Regions from separate parts of the Moritella sp. Urea-trap-13 genome, predicted to be linked through region 1. Evidence: predicted binding sites of a transcription regulator. Region 1 holds the regulator's gene; each other region holds the start of a gene.
What was found. Region 1 encodes sigma-54, which starts transcription at its own class of promoters, with help from an activator protein. Its sites were predicted from a motif close to GTTGGCACGNNNNTNGNNT; they were not measured.
Positions count from the first base shown of each region.

Region 2: a site for sigma-54 is predicted at 1,316-1,334, ahead of flgJ (flagellar assembly peptidoglycan hydrolase FlgJ). Genes of this name have one in related genera too.
Region 3: a site for sigma-54 is predicted at 2,447-2,465, ahead of norV (anaerobic nitric oxide reductase flavorubredoxin). Genes of this name have one in related genera too.
Region 4: a site for sigma-54 is predicted at 1,983-2,001, ahead of flgB (flagellar basal body rod protein FlgB). Genes of this name have one in related genera too.

Region 1 is NZ_PJCA01000039.1:290,492-293,839, forward strand. It holds gene lptB (LPS export ABC transporter ATP-binding protein) at 1-578, shown strand, start outside; gene CXF93_RS20235 (RNA polymerase factor sigma-54) at 627-2,147, shown strand; gene hpf (ribosome hibernation promoting factor) at 2,179-2,466, shown strand; gene rapZ (RNase adapter RapZ) at 2,668-3,348, shown strand, end outside.
Region 2 is NZ_PJCA01000001.1:345,557-348,904, forward strand. It holds gene CXF93_RS01545 (flagellar basal body rod C-terminal domain-containing protein) at 1-66, opposite strand, end outside; gene flgJ (flagellar assembly peptidoglycan hydrolase FlgJ) at 162-1,148, opposite strand; gene CXF93_RS01555 (flagellar basal body P-ring protein FlgI) at 1,447-2,601, opposite strand; gene CXF93_RS01560 (flagellar basal body L-ring protein FlgH) at 2,782-3,348, opposite strand, start outside.
Region 3 is NZ_PJCA01000001.1:380,495-383,842, reverse strand. It holds gene CXF93_RS01725 (Ig-like domain-containing protein) at 1-679, shown strand, start outside; gene norR (nitric oxide reductase transcriptional regulator NorR) at 787-2,328, opposite strand; gene norV (anaerobic nitric oxide reductase flavorubredoxin) at 2,511-3,348, shown strand, end outside.
Region 4 is NZ_PJCA01000001.1:351,862-355,209, forward strand. It holds gene flgE (flagellar hook protein FlgE) at 1-349, opposite strand, end outside; gene CXF93_RS01580 (flagellar hook assembly protein FlgD) at 375-1,085, opposite strand; gene flgC (flagellar basal body rod protein FlgC) at 1,102-1,521, opposite strand; gene flgB (flagellar basal body rod protein FlgB) at 1,524-1,919, opposite strand; gene CXF93_RS01595 (protein-glutamate O-methyltransferase CheR) at 2,244-3,068, opposite strand; gene CXF93_RS01600 (chemotaxis protein CheV) at 3,122-3,348, opposite strand, start outside.

The DNA.
Region 1 (3,348 bases):
TTGGCTTAGTTAAACGAGATCATGGACAAATCTTCATTGATGACCAAGAATTAACGCATGAGCCAATGCATATTCGAGCACAGCAAGGTATTGGTTATTTACCGCAAGAAGCCTCCATTTTTCGTCGCCTATCAGTGACTAAAAATATCATGGCCATCTTAGAGTTACGTCCAGAACTCAGTCGTTTTGAACGCGAAGAAAAGTTAGAAGAGTTACTAGAAGAATTTCATATCACCCATATTCGCGACAGTTTAGGCATGAGTTTATCCGGTGGTGAACGCCGCCGCGTTGAGATTGCCCGCGCATTGGCAGCTGATCCTAAGTTTATTTTATTAGATGAACCGTTTGCCGGTGTTGATCCGATCTCGGTTGGTGATATTAAAAAAATTATTCAGCACCTGCGTGATCGTGGTTTAGGGGTATTAATTACCGACCATAACGTACGTGAGACGCTCGATGTATGTGAACACTCTTATATTGTTAGTCATGGACATTTGATCGCATCAGGTACTTCCGAAGAGATTTTATCTAACGAAAAAGTGAAAGAAGTATATCTTGGAGATCAATTCCGACTATAGTTTGATATTGATACTTAGCCGCATTAAGGAAGAGAGAGTAGTCGTTAGATGAAGCCATCATTACAACTTAGGATGAGTCAATCTCTGGCAATGACGCCACAGTTACAACAAGCGATTCGGTTATTACAATTATCGACCTTGGAGTTACAGCAAGAGATTCAAGAAGCGCTAGATAGCAATCCACTACTAGAACAAGAAGATCCCCATGAATCGCTTTCTAACGATGCAGAGAGTAATACTGATCATGATGGCAATAGTCAGGACATCGATAACGATGCTGCGCTGACCGATAGCAGTCAAATTGAAGTTGGCGATGCGCTTAACAGCGACTCTATCCAAGATGAATTACCCAATGACAGTAATTGGGATGATGTCTACACCCCACAAATACAAAACCACAGTAGCGGTAGTGCCGGTATTGATGGACTTGATCAAGTTTACCAAGGTGAAACCAGCGAAGGTTTATACGAGCACTTGATGTGGCAAATGGAGTTAACCCCATTTTCTGATATCGACCGCGCTATTGCCATCGCCATTATTGATGGTATTGATGACCATGGTTACCTTAACCAAAGCTGCGAAGAGATCCTTAATAGCGTTGATATCGATCACCAAGAAGTTGATGATAACAACGACGAAAAAATTGAATTAGATGAAGTCGAAGCGGTGCTAAAACGCATTCAGCACTTTGACCCCATCGGTGTCGCAGCACGCTCACTGCAAGAATGTTTATTGATCCAACTCCAACATTTACCTAAAAATACCCCTTGGTTAAGCGAATGTCAGCAAATAATTCACTCTCATATGGATTTATTGGGTAATCGCGACTACCGTCAATTAAGCCGTAAAACAAAATTAAAAGAGCCACAGCTTAAAGAGATCATGCAATTAATTCAGAGCTTGGAGCCAAGACCAGGTAATGTTATTGATCAAACGGAAGGCCTCTACGTTATTCCCGACGTGTTAGTAAAGAAAAAAAATAATCAGTGGGTAGTAGCGTTAAATCCTGACATTGTGCCAAGATTAAAAGTGAACAATGAATATTCTAATCTTTCGACGGGTAACCGCAACAGTAGCGATGGGCAATTTGTACGTACCCACGTACAGGAAGCTAAGTGGTTTATTAAAAGTTTAGAAAGTCGTAATGACACCTTGCTAAAAGTGACAAAAAGTATTGTACAACGACAGGTTGATTTCTTTGAGTATGGCGATGAAGCCATGAAGCCGATGGTACTCAACGATATTGCCGAAGAAGTTGAAATGCATGAATCAACTATTTCACGGGTAACGACGCAGAAATTTATGCACACGCCACGTGGTATTTTTGAATTGAAATTTTTCTTTTCAAGTCATGTAAGCACAGATAACGGCGGCGAGTGTTCATCAACCGCCATCCGGGCATTAATTAAGAAATTGGTCGCGGCAGAAAATGTCAGCAAACCATTAAGTGACAGCAAGATTGCTGATTTACTTGCTGATCAAGGTATCAAGGTGGCTCGACGTACTATTGCAAAGTACCGAGAAGCACTGAGTATACCGCCATCGAATCAGCGCAAGAGTCTGTTATAGGACTCACCTAACCTTCATAAGGGAGACGTATATGCAAATTAATTTAACAGGTAGACATGTAGACATTACAGATTCACTGAAAGATTACGTTGACAGCAAGTTTTCCAAATTAGAACGACATTTCGATCACATTAACAATATCCATGTGATCTTAAATGTCGAAAAACTACTCCAAGTTGCAGAAGCAAAAATACAGTTAAGCGGGGGTGAAATCTTTGCCGTACATGAACATAACGATATGTATGCAGCCATTGATGGCTTAATGGATAAACTTGATCGCCAAGTAATTAAGCATAAAGAAAAATTAATCCGCCATTAGTTTTAGTCCCACAACAAATAACCTAAAGGAAAACTATTTTTCCTTTAGGTATTCATGCTCCTGCCATAATTAAAACATATCATATCCACATCAATTGCGGGATAATGAGCCCATTATTATATATCGTCATGAGTTTAAAATTAGCAAACTAATTTTGGCTCAGGTCATGGTGTATGAACTGCGCAGATGTGAGGATGAAATATGAAATTAATTATAGTCAGCGGCCAATCAGGATCCGGTAAATCAATTGCATTACGGGTACTTGAAGATTTAGGCTACTATTGCGTAGACAACCTGCCAGTCACCTTACTCCCACAGCTACTACAAACCTTAAATGCCAAAACTGAAAAAATGGCAGTCAGCATTGATGTGCGTAATCTACCGACTGATAAGCAAGAATTAAATGACATCATTACGGAGCTAAAAGCCAGCACCGAACTAACCAGTTTATTCCTTGATGCCAATAAATCAGTGCTTATTAAGCGTTATAGCGAAACAAGACGACTGCATCCATTAACCAAAGATGAGCTGTCATTATCTCAAGCAATTGAAATAGAAGAAAAACGATTACGTCCTATCGCTTTGCATGCTGATTTAAAAATCGATACTTCTGAATTAAATATTCATGAGCTCAGCGAACAAATAAAAGAGCGTATTTTAGGCAAGAAAAACAATCAATTAGTCCTAGTTTTTCAATCATTTGGTTTTAAACATGGCCTGCCTATGGATGCAGATTATGTCTTTGATGTACGATTTTTGCCAAATCCACATTGGATCCCAGAGTTAAAACCTTACACAGGTCTCGATGAGCCGGTGATTAATTACCTCAGTCAGCAACCAGAGGTAATGAGCTTTACGATGCAAATTGAAAACTTATTAACC
Region 2 (3,348 bases), on a different contig from region 1:
TGTGGTATTAAGCGTTTGCTGGTGACCTAAAACACCAGACGTGCCGATTTGTAATAAACTAGTCATCAGATTACGACTCCAACCATCAGAAAATCACTCCAAAATAAGATTTTTTTCACTTATTCTTTATTTATAGTTTGCTACTAACCCACTAAACAAGGTTATTTAAATGCATCATGTTTCATCACATTCTGAATTTTCGCTGCGTAGTTAGGATCTGTTGCATAACCCGCTTGCTGTAAACCATTCAAGAACTGTGCCGAATCTGCAGAATTACTTAATGCATCACTATAACGGTCACCGGATTGCAAGAAGTTAGCAAAATCATTAAAGCTAGATTGGAAGTCTTCGTAGCTTCTAAACTGATGCTTTTCACGCTTGGCGACACCGTCAGTAAACTCTAAGGTATCGACACTGGCTGTTGGGCCTTCCCAGCGTTTATCTGCTTTAATGTTAAACAAGTTATGCGAGCTATCGCCTTTGTTATCTGTGGATACTTTCTTACCCCAGCCAGTTTCTAACGCCGCTTGCGCAAGTAATACATCAGGAGAGACATTCAAGCGTTTCCCTACTGAGTCAGCAAAAGGCGCTAATGAGGCGATAAATTCTTCGGGGCTATTAAACTGCATTTTTGGGGCTGCCGGAGCTAACGCTGGATCGGTTTTTGCACTGCCAGCCGCTGCACTACCAACTGCGTCAACAGCAGGGATAGCTGCGCTATCTAAATCTTCCGCTAATGCTTTGTCTGTAGCAGTGCCAGCCTTAGCTGGTTGCAGGTTCTGCAATGGGTTGCTATCGCCTTTTAATGACGATGCTGGCATATAATTGCCGCCATCATTGGATAGCTGTTTAACAATGACATCCGCTAGACCTAAACTGCCTGTTTGGCTCATATCTGCAGCCATCTGCTTATCTTGCATGTCACGATAAAACTGCGTGTAGTTATTATTCATCGGGCTGTCGGTCTCGAAGGCGGCATTGGCTTCACGCATACTTTTCATCAACATATTGGTAAACAAAGATTCAAATTGCTTTGCTACTTCTTTCAATGCCGTTTCATCATTGCCTTGCGCACGTTTACGCAAAGAATCCAGATTATGCGTATCTAAGACGTTACTGCTCACATTTGATTTAAATGAATTATCCATACCCAGCCCGTTATTATTTTCGACAATATTATTTTTTGATAGTCAGTTATTCGTGTTATAAATTAATAAGCTAATATTACTGCCATTTATTTGTCATATCTCAAAACAAATAAAATCAACAACTTAAGATTAAAAGAACTGATTAACGCTAATCGTTATATATAACAAAGCAATTCTTAGACCAACTAATACTTTAATAAAAAATAGCTACAAAAAAAGCGCTAAACCACATCACGGGTTATAGCGCTTTCAAATAATTGAGCATTGAAGTGAACCGAGCTGAACTAGCTTAGCGGTATTAAATAATAATCAGCTGGCCATCTAGTGCACCCGCATCTTTCAGCGCTTCTAAAATTGACATTAAATCACCCGGCGCAATACCTACCTGATTGACGGCGCGGATCAAATCATCGAGTGTCGCCCCCGCATCCAGCTTAAACATACGCGCATCTTCCTGCGTGACATTAATAGTTGATTTGTTGGTGACGACCGTTTCACCGTTGGCAAACGCATTAGGCTGTGAGACCTCTTGGGTTTCATTGATGGTTACGGTCAAGCCACCGTGAGTTATCGCAGCGGGTTTAAGTTGGACATTTTGGCCAATAACGATAGTACCGGTACGTGAATTAACGATAATTTTTGCAGATTCATCTGCCATTTTTAATTCTAGGTTTTCTAATGTTGCCAAATAAGCGACACGTTGAGAAATATCACGCGGTGCCAGCACACGTACTGATGTCGCATCCATCGGGTAGGCAGTATTAGGTCCAACGAGGTTATTAATCGAATCTGCTAAGCGTTTGGCGTTAGAGAAGTCACCGCGATGTAAGTTGAATGTCAGATAATCACCATCACCAAACGGGGTTGGGACTTCTTTCTCTACAATCGCGCCACTACTAATACGACCAACAGTTGGTGTATTAATGATAACTTTAGAACCATCTCGGCCTTCAACACCAAGGCCACCAACAACCAAGCTGCCTTGTGCTAATGCATACACTTGACCGTCAGCACCTTTCAGAAAGGTTTGCAGTAGTAAACCGCCACGTAAGCTCTTAGCCTCACCAATAGCAGCAACGGTCACATCGATGGTTTGACCAGGTTTCGTAAATGCAGGTAACACCGCGCTAACCGCAACCGGTGCCACATTTTTAATTTTTACCTTGCCACCTTCTGGCATAGTAATACCAAAATTATTCAACATGGTTTTAAAACTTTGTTCAGAAAAAGCGTTACTCTTTTCACCCGTTCCCGGCAAACCTACAACAAGACCGTAACCAATTAATTGGTTATCTCGGACTCCTTGTACAGAGCTAATATCTTTAATACGTGCCGCATGTGCAGAATTAATAGTGAGCACAAAAAAGCTTAACAAAGCAATGCTCATGCCCAATAATAGGTTTTGCGGTAATTTAATACGATGCGATAGCTTGATCTGAGTTGATAATTTCATCTAGATAACCTGTGTTATAAAAATTGTCATTATTTTGGTTGGTAATGCTTCACTGCCAAAATTATGACAACCGCTAAATAATGTGCGTTATATAGCTAAAAGCAATTGTCATACCAAGATGTAATTTACACATAGGCTCCGGGTATTATCATACCCGGAGCCAGTTTCTGTTATGCCTTGTTAGAAAGGCCATTTACTGCCGTTAAGGAATTTGGTTGCCCAACCTTGTACCTGCGCTTCACCCAAGTCATCAACCGCACCATATTGAATACGCGCATTAGCGATCAACGATGAATCAACTCGGTTTTCGGCATCAACATCTTGAGGGCGTAACAACCCGGTAAGACGAATAAATTCATTACCATTGTTGAGCATTAGCCATTTTTCACCTCGAATAACTAAGTTATTATTTGGCAATACACGTATGACAGTGACGGAAATATTACCTTCTAGGCTGTTACTCTGATCGGCAGAACCATTACCCGCAAAAGAGCTACTTTGTTTTAATTTACCTTCAATTGTATAACCGCCGATAACGACATCTTCGCCACCAAGGCTGAGCGGGTCTAATTCAAATGAATTATCTTTACCGAGATTGGAACTGGCTTGTTTTTTAGCACTGGTAGACTCTGTTAACGTTACGGTAATAATGTCACCGACGCGACGTGCTTTAATGTCAGAAAAAATATTATTATTGTATTGCGGGTTAAACAACGACCCCGTTACTTTCGCTTGTACTGGATTATC
Region 3 (3,348 bases), on a different contig from region 1:
TACGACAGATAGTAACCGTGATTACCGTTGGAATGAAGGCGCTGAAACGCTTACCAGTAACTATGCAAAATTAAGAGTACAAGAGGGTAGCTTTGGTGGTCTACTGACAGCTGCTCAAACGGGTTGTGCTATTGGTACTCGTTGTGATGAAAATTATTCGAAGACTTTTATTAGCGCCTTTATGCCAACAGAAGTGGGGGAGTACGATGCTATTAATAATCGTATTCCGGTAACTATTCATGCTCAACAGATGATCTCATCAGATGTTTATGTACAAGCTAAGTTAATTGGTATTATCAATTCTGATACCCCGACTGGCACTATGATTATGCGTCCGCGTTATCCTACTGTTGATGGTAAAACAGTGGTGCCAACGGGTTATATTATTTGGAATGAAGAGACGCAGCAACTTAACTTTATTATTGAACTTGATGTATATATGGATTCGCCAAATATGCATGTAACCTTAGACTTATCGCATAACTTACACAGTTATCCAATCACCATGGATCTGCAAGGACCTATTGAGTTCTTAGATGATGGTCGTATGGAGATTAGTTTAAGTAATAAAAACAATATCGAGATTGATGTAAGTATTGGTGGTGGAAGCGCCACTATGACGCTCGAGTTAGTACCTGGCGCGGTATCACTTAGGCAGATTTCATTACCGATGAAGTAATGATGGCGTAGTTATTTATTACTTTAGCGAAAACCAAGGCCGCACATTTCATAAATAGAAATGTGCGGCCTTTATTCATTCAGTTTTACCTTTTTATTTTGCTAATTTTATTGTTTCAATGCTATCCGCTTGGCTAAGCGGTGTAAGTTGCCCACATCGATTGAAAGCTGGCGCGCCGTTGCAGCCCAGTTATTATCATTTTCTTGCAGTGCATTAGTGATCAACTGTCGTTGAAATTGTTCGGTGGCCTCGCGTAAATTATCCACGGGGATATTCGTCACGGCGAGTGTCGGTTGCGTGATCACATCTGTTACTTCAAGTGGGGAATGTTCAATCCTAAAATGTGAAGGTTGTAGTATCACTAATTCATCTTTAGCTTCTGCTTTGGCGAGAATAGCAGCACGATTAATGCTGTGTTCTAGTTCGCGGATGTTCCCTGGCCATGGATAACTCATCAGTGTTTTTTGGCAAGCAGTACTTAAACTCAAATGGCTTAATTGCAACTTGCTGCGACAGCGTTCCATAAAGAAACCGGCCAATAATAGAATGTCTTCGCCGCGTTCACGTAAAGGCGATACCATAATAGGAAAGACACTCAGGCGATGGTAAAGATCAGCCCTAAATCGACCTGCAAGGACTTCCTCTTTTAAGTCTTTATTGGTTGCCGCTATGATGCGAGTATCGACTTTTAAATTGCGGTCATCACCAATACGCTGTAAATCACCATATTGTAGAACCCGCAGTAATTTTGCTTGTAAAGTCAGGGTTAACTCGCCAATTTCATCAAGAAATAAGGTGCCTTTATCGGCTAATTCAAACTTACCACTGCGATTACTGATAGCGCCGGTAAAGGCGCCTTTGACATGGCCAAACAGCTCACTTTCGGCGATAGATTCGGGTAATGCTGCGCAGTTAAGGTAGATCAGCGGTTTATCTGCTCGGGACGATTGCTGGTGGATTGCGGTGGCAACGAGTTCCTTACCCACCCCTGTTTCACCCAATATCAAAGCCGTCATATCGGTGCTGGCCACAACGCTGATTTCTTTTTTTAAGGCTTGGACTTGCACTGACTGACCAATAATTTCAGTGTTACTTTGTGGTTGATGTTTGGCTGGGTCGGACTCTGCCATGGTGCCTGCCACTTTTTCCAGCTTATCCATCAATAACGCGATATTTAGTGTCGCTGCTGCCAATGCACTTACGGTGCGTAGTTCATCATTGCTGAAGTTATCAAACTGGTGAGGATTAAAACCATCGATAGTTAGCGCACCAATCAGGCGTTGATTTGCCATTAAGGGCAAGCCGACACACGCATGCACATGCAAATCACCTTGGTGCGAAGTAATAAGGGCATCATAAGGGTCGGGTAGGTCGCTATCCGCTGGAAATCTGACGACATCACCGGCTCTCGCAATCGCTTCTAATCTTGGGTGCTCATTGATATTAAATTGCCTGCCTAATACATCTGCACTCAGACCATTAATGGCTAAGGGTTTGAAATGTTGCCCTTTAAACTCTAACAGTGCCGATGCATCGCAGTTGAATAGCTTGCGCATGGTGGTGAGTAAGCGTTCGAAGCGATCTTGACTGGAAATATTGGTGGTTAAATCCAAGGCGATATGGATAAGATCTTTAGTATCATGCTGCATAGTTATAATCATATAAAAGACTGTCTTATCGACAGTGTATAGTCATAATGACAATGTGTAAAGGTAGTCATTATGACAGTGATCGTATGTCATATATATTAAAATCAACAAGTTAACTTTTGGCACGGTAGATGCAATTACTAGAGTATATAAATTCGTAAACTCTTTAATTGGAATACAATATGACTATTCATGTGAAAAGTAATATCTCTTGGGTTGGACAACGTGATTGGGAAGTGCGTGATTTTCACGGTACTGAATTTAAAACTGAAAAAGGCACAAGTTATAATAGTTATCTGATTCAAGAGGAAAAAACGGTATTAATCGATACGGTTGACCACAAATTTTGTTACGAGTTTATTCAACAATTAGAATTAGAAATAGACCTTAACAAAATTGATTACATTGTTATTAACCACGCAGAAGAAGACCACGCAGGTGCACTAGCGGCGTTGTTAAATAAAATTCCCAATACGCCGATTTATTGTACCGAAAATGCCATTGATTCAATTGTAGGCCATCATCACCAGCCAGATTGGAATTTCAATGTGGTGAAGACGGGTGACAGTTTAGATTTGGGTAATGGCAAGCAGTTAGTGTTTATTGAAACCCCGATGCTGCATTGGCCTGACAGTATGATGACGTATATGACCGGGGATGCAGTACTGTTTAGTAACGATGCATTTGGTCAGCATTATTGTGATGAACGTTTATTTAATGATGAAGTCGATACTAAAGAGTTAATGGATCAGTGCCTGCGTTATTATGCCAATATTCTTACACCATTCAGTGCGTTGGTTACCGCTAAGATCAAAGAAGTATTAAGCTTGAATGTACCTGTTGATATGATTGCAACGGCGCACGGTGTGGTATGGCGTGACAACCCAATTCAGATTATTGAGCAATATCTAACGTGGGCAGATAAATATCAAGAAGACCGCATTACTATTTTTTATGATTCAATGTCGAACAATACCCGGATGATGGCGGATGCGATTGCTCAAGGTATCCATGAGGTTG
Region 4 (3,348 bases), on a different contig from region 1:
CAAAACTGTTCGCGTCGAGCTTAAATGCACCTGCACGAGTATAGTTACGATCCATAGAATCAAGACCATCCGACATAACAAAGAAACCGTTACCGTTAATCGCTAAATCCAACGAATTTTCAGTAAAGTTCAAGCTACCTTGTTGGAACTGCTGGGCAACATGCGCTGTTGCCACACCGTTACCAACCGATGTTTTAGCGTTTGAGAAAATCGATGTTGCATACACATCACCAAACTCAGCGCGCGACTCTTTAAAACCTGTAGTATTAACGTTGGCAATATTATTAGCCGTGGTATTAAGGTCTTTCTGAGCAGCGTTGATCCCACTCAAGGCGATGTTAAATGACATAGATCTTCCTTTTTATTCAATAAATTTAGTAAGTTTTAGAGGCAACCTCTGTTGCTTGGCTCAGTGGTAAACTACCCATACCTTTTAAGTTCAGCATAATACCGTTACCGGTATTACCAATATTAACGCTTTCAACATGCTGGAAACTTGAGATTTTAAGGTCTTGAGCATTACCTTCTATCGACGCAGACGCTTTTAAGCGGTAACTTCCTTCCGCCACTTTATTGCCGTTCATGTCCGTGCCATCCCAATCAAAAGGGATCGCACCACTCTTTTGTTCACCCAAATCGATAACTTTAACAACTTCACCGACTTGATTAGCAATTTGTAAGCGCATATTCGGCGCACTCTGCGGCAAATCAATACGACCAGTTACATTCTCACCAGCAGATAGAAATGCTGATGATGCAGGCGCGAGTACCTTGCTACCCACTAAGCTAGACGCTTGCAGTGCTTGGTTCGAGCTCATGATGGTATTTAACTGTTCAAACTTACTGTCCATCTTAGAAATACCATCGGCCGTGGTGAATGACGCCATTTGCGCCACCATTTCCGAGTTTTCTACCGGTTTAAACGGGTCTTGATAAGCCAGCTCTTGTGTTAGTAACGAGAAAAAATCTTCTTGGCCAAGCTCTTTGCGGGTAGTTTCTGCCGCCTGCTCTGCCGCGTCCTTTTTTTCCGTTTTAAACTGACTGCTAAAGTCAGCTACGTTATTGCTATTATTAATTGTCGTCACAACGAAATACCCTCTATTAGCCTTGACCTAACGTTAATGTCTTATTTAACATTTTCTTAGCTGAATCAGCTATTTGCACGTTGGTCTGGTATGAACGAGATGCGCTAATCATGTTTGCCATCTCTTCCATTACGTTTACATTCGGACGATATACATAACCATCTTCGTCAGCTAATGGGTGGTTTGGATTAAACTCATTAACTAATGGTGCATCACTCTCTACAATCCCTGCAACATTCACGCCAACTGCATCATTTTGTGCAGAATTAGCTTGGTCTAATTGTGCTTGGAAGATTGGATAGCGCGCTTTATAGGTTTCACCAGCACTGCTACTCACTGTATTTGCGTTAGCAAGATTACTCGCGGTGGTATTTAAACGCACCGATTGTGCACTCATTGCCGACCCGGCAACGTCAAAGACTCGAAATAAGCTCATAATTATTGTCCTTTAATTGCCTTGCGCATAGTTTGAATTTTGCTGCTTAAAAACGACAGTGACGCCTGATATTCCATGCTATTTTGCATAAAACTAGCACGTTCAGTTTGTACGTCAACGGTATTACCATCACCAGTATCGGGCTGGTTAGGTACTCTAAATTGCAAATCAGACGCGATTCCTCTACCGCCTGATATATGACGTTCACTGGTTTTTGATAAATTAAAACTAGTGCCTTGAGTAGCACTTGCTAGGGCATCTTTAAAGCTTAAGTCTTTGGCTTTAAAACCCGGCGTATCCGCATTGGCAATATTACTCGCCAATACTTCTGCACGGCGTTCTCTTACGCCGACTGAATATTGGTGTATACCTAATGCATTATCAAAATTAATAGCCATGAACGCCTCCTAAATATTTATATCGTAATCAATCGCATGATAATTACGATGATAGAAAGAATAAAGCAACATGTATGCCAAAATATTAGTTTAGGAGGGTGGATTATTTTAAAATAAGGAGAGAGAACATTTAGCAGATAAAAAACAATGAGTTGCAAAGTGAGGTAGCGAGTTAACAAGTCTCACCAAAGGAGGTTAAAACAAGGAGGAATGATTAATACAGATATAAAATGTTGAAAAAACAGTTTTTTGACGCTGTACTAAGGTTAGTCACCGCCAATAAATGAACATCCTTGTTCACACACTAACTAGCCGTAAGATAGACTATTTCAGTTTGTATACGATACCCGGATTACAACGAACCATTTCGAATTTATCCGTTAATCCAGTCAGGGATTCTGATGCCCCTAAAAATAAATAACCGCCCGGTTTTAATGAGGCGGCAAATTGATTTAGGATCTGACTTTTAATCTTTGGTGAAAAGTAAATAAGTACATTACGGCAAAAAATGATATCGAACTTGCCCAACAAGGCATAACTTTCTAACAAATTGATTTCACGAAATGATGTTAATTGCTGAACTTCTCGATTCACCTTCATTTTGTCATCAGGTAATGTCGTAAAGAACTGACGTTTACGTTCAGGCGATAAACCACGGCCAAGCGCTAGGCGATCATAAACCCCTTCTTTACAGTGCTTAATCATGGTCGGAGAAATATCGGTACCGACAATTTGCACATTAGGTTTCACCAAACGTTTTAGTCTTTCCTGTGTTTCAATCGCTGACATCGCAATTGAAAACGGTTCTTGGCCAGACGACGATGCCGCAGACCATATTTTTACAGGCTGACCTTTATTGATGAATTCAGGTAAAATCTTAGCTTGTAAATACTCAAACGGATACACGTCGCGAAACCATAAGGTTTCATTGGTGGTCATCGCATCAATTACATCATTACGTAAATCACGCGCTAACATGGTCATCGATTTTTGTACTAGCTCAGTTAAACTAGTCATCTTATGTTTTGCCAATAGCGGCAATAAACGACTTTTAACTAAATATTGTTTATTTTGCCCTAATACAATACCGCACTGAATCTCAAGAAATTCACTAAAACGGGTATATACTTCATTTGACAATGTTTGCACTATTTTTTACTCAACTTTCTATCTAAAGATATGTGTTCGATATTACAGGTCACCTAGCTAGGATCCGCTGCTTTTAACGCTTTTAATACTGCACCGGCAAGTTCATCAGGGTTAAATTTAGCAATAAAGTCATTCGCCCCCACTTTAGTCACCATAGCTTGGTTAAACACCCCACTTAATGAGGTATGCAAAATAACATATAAACTATTTAATGATTTGTCATTTCTTACTTCAGCAGTCAGAGTGTAACCATCCATTTCTGGCATCTCAATATCTGAAA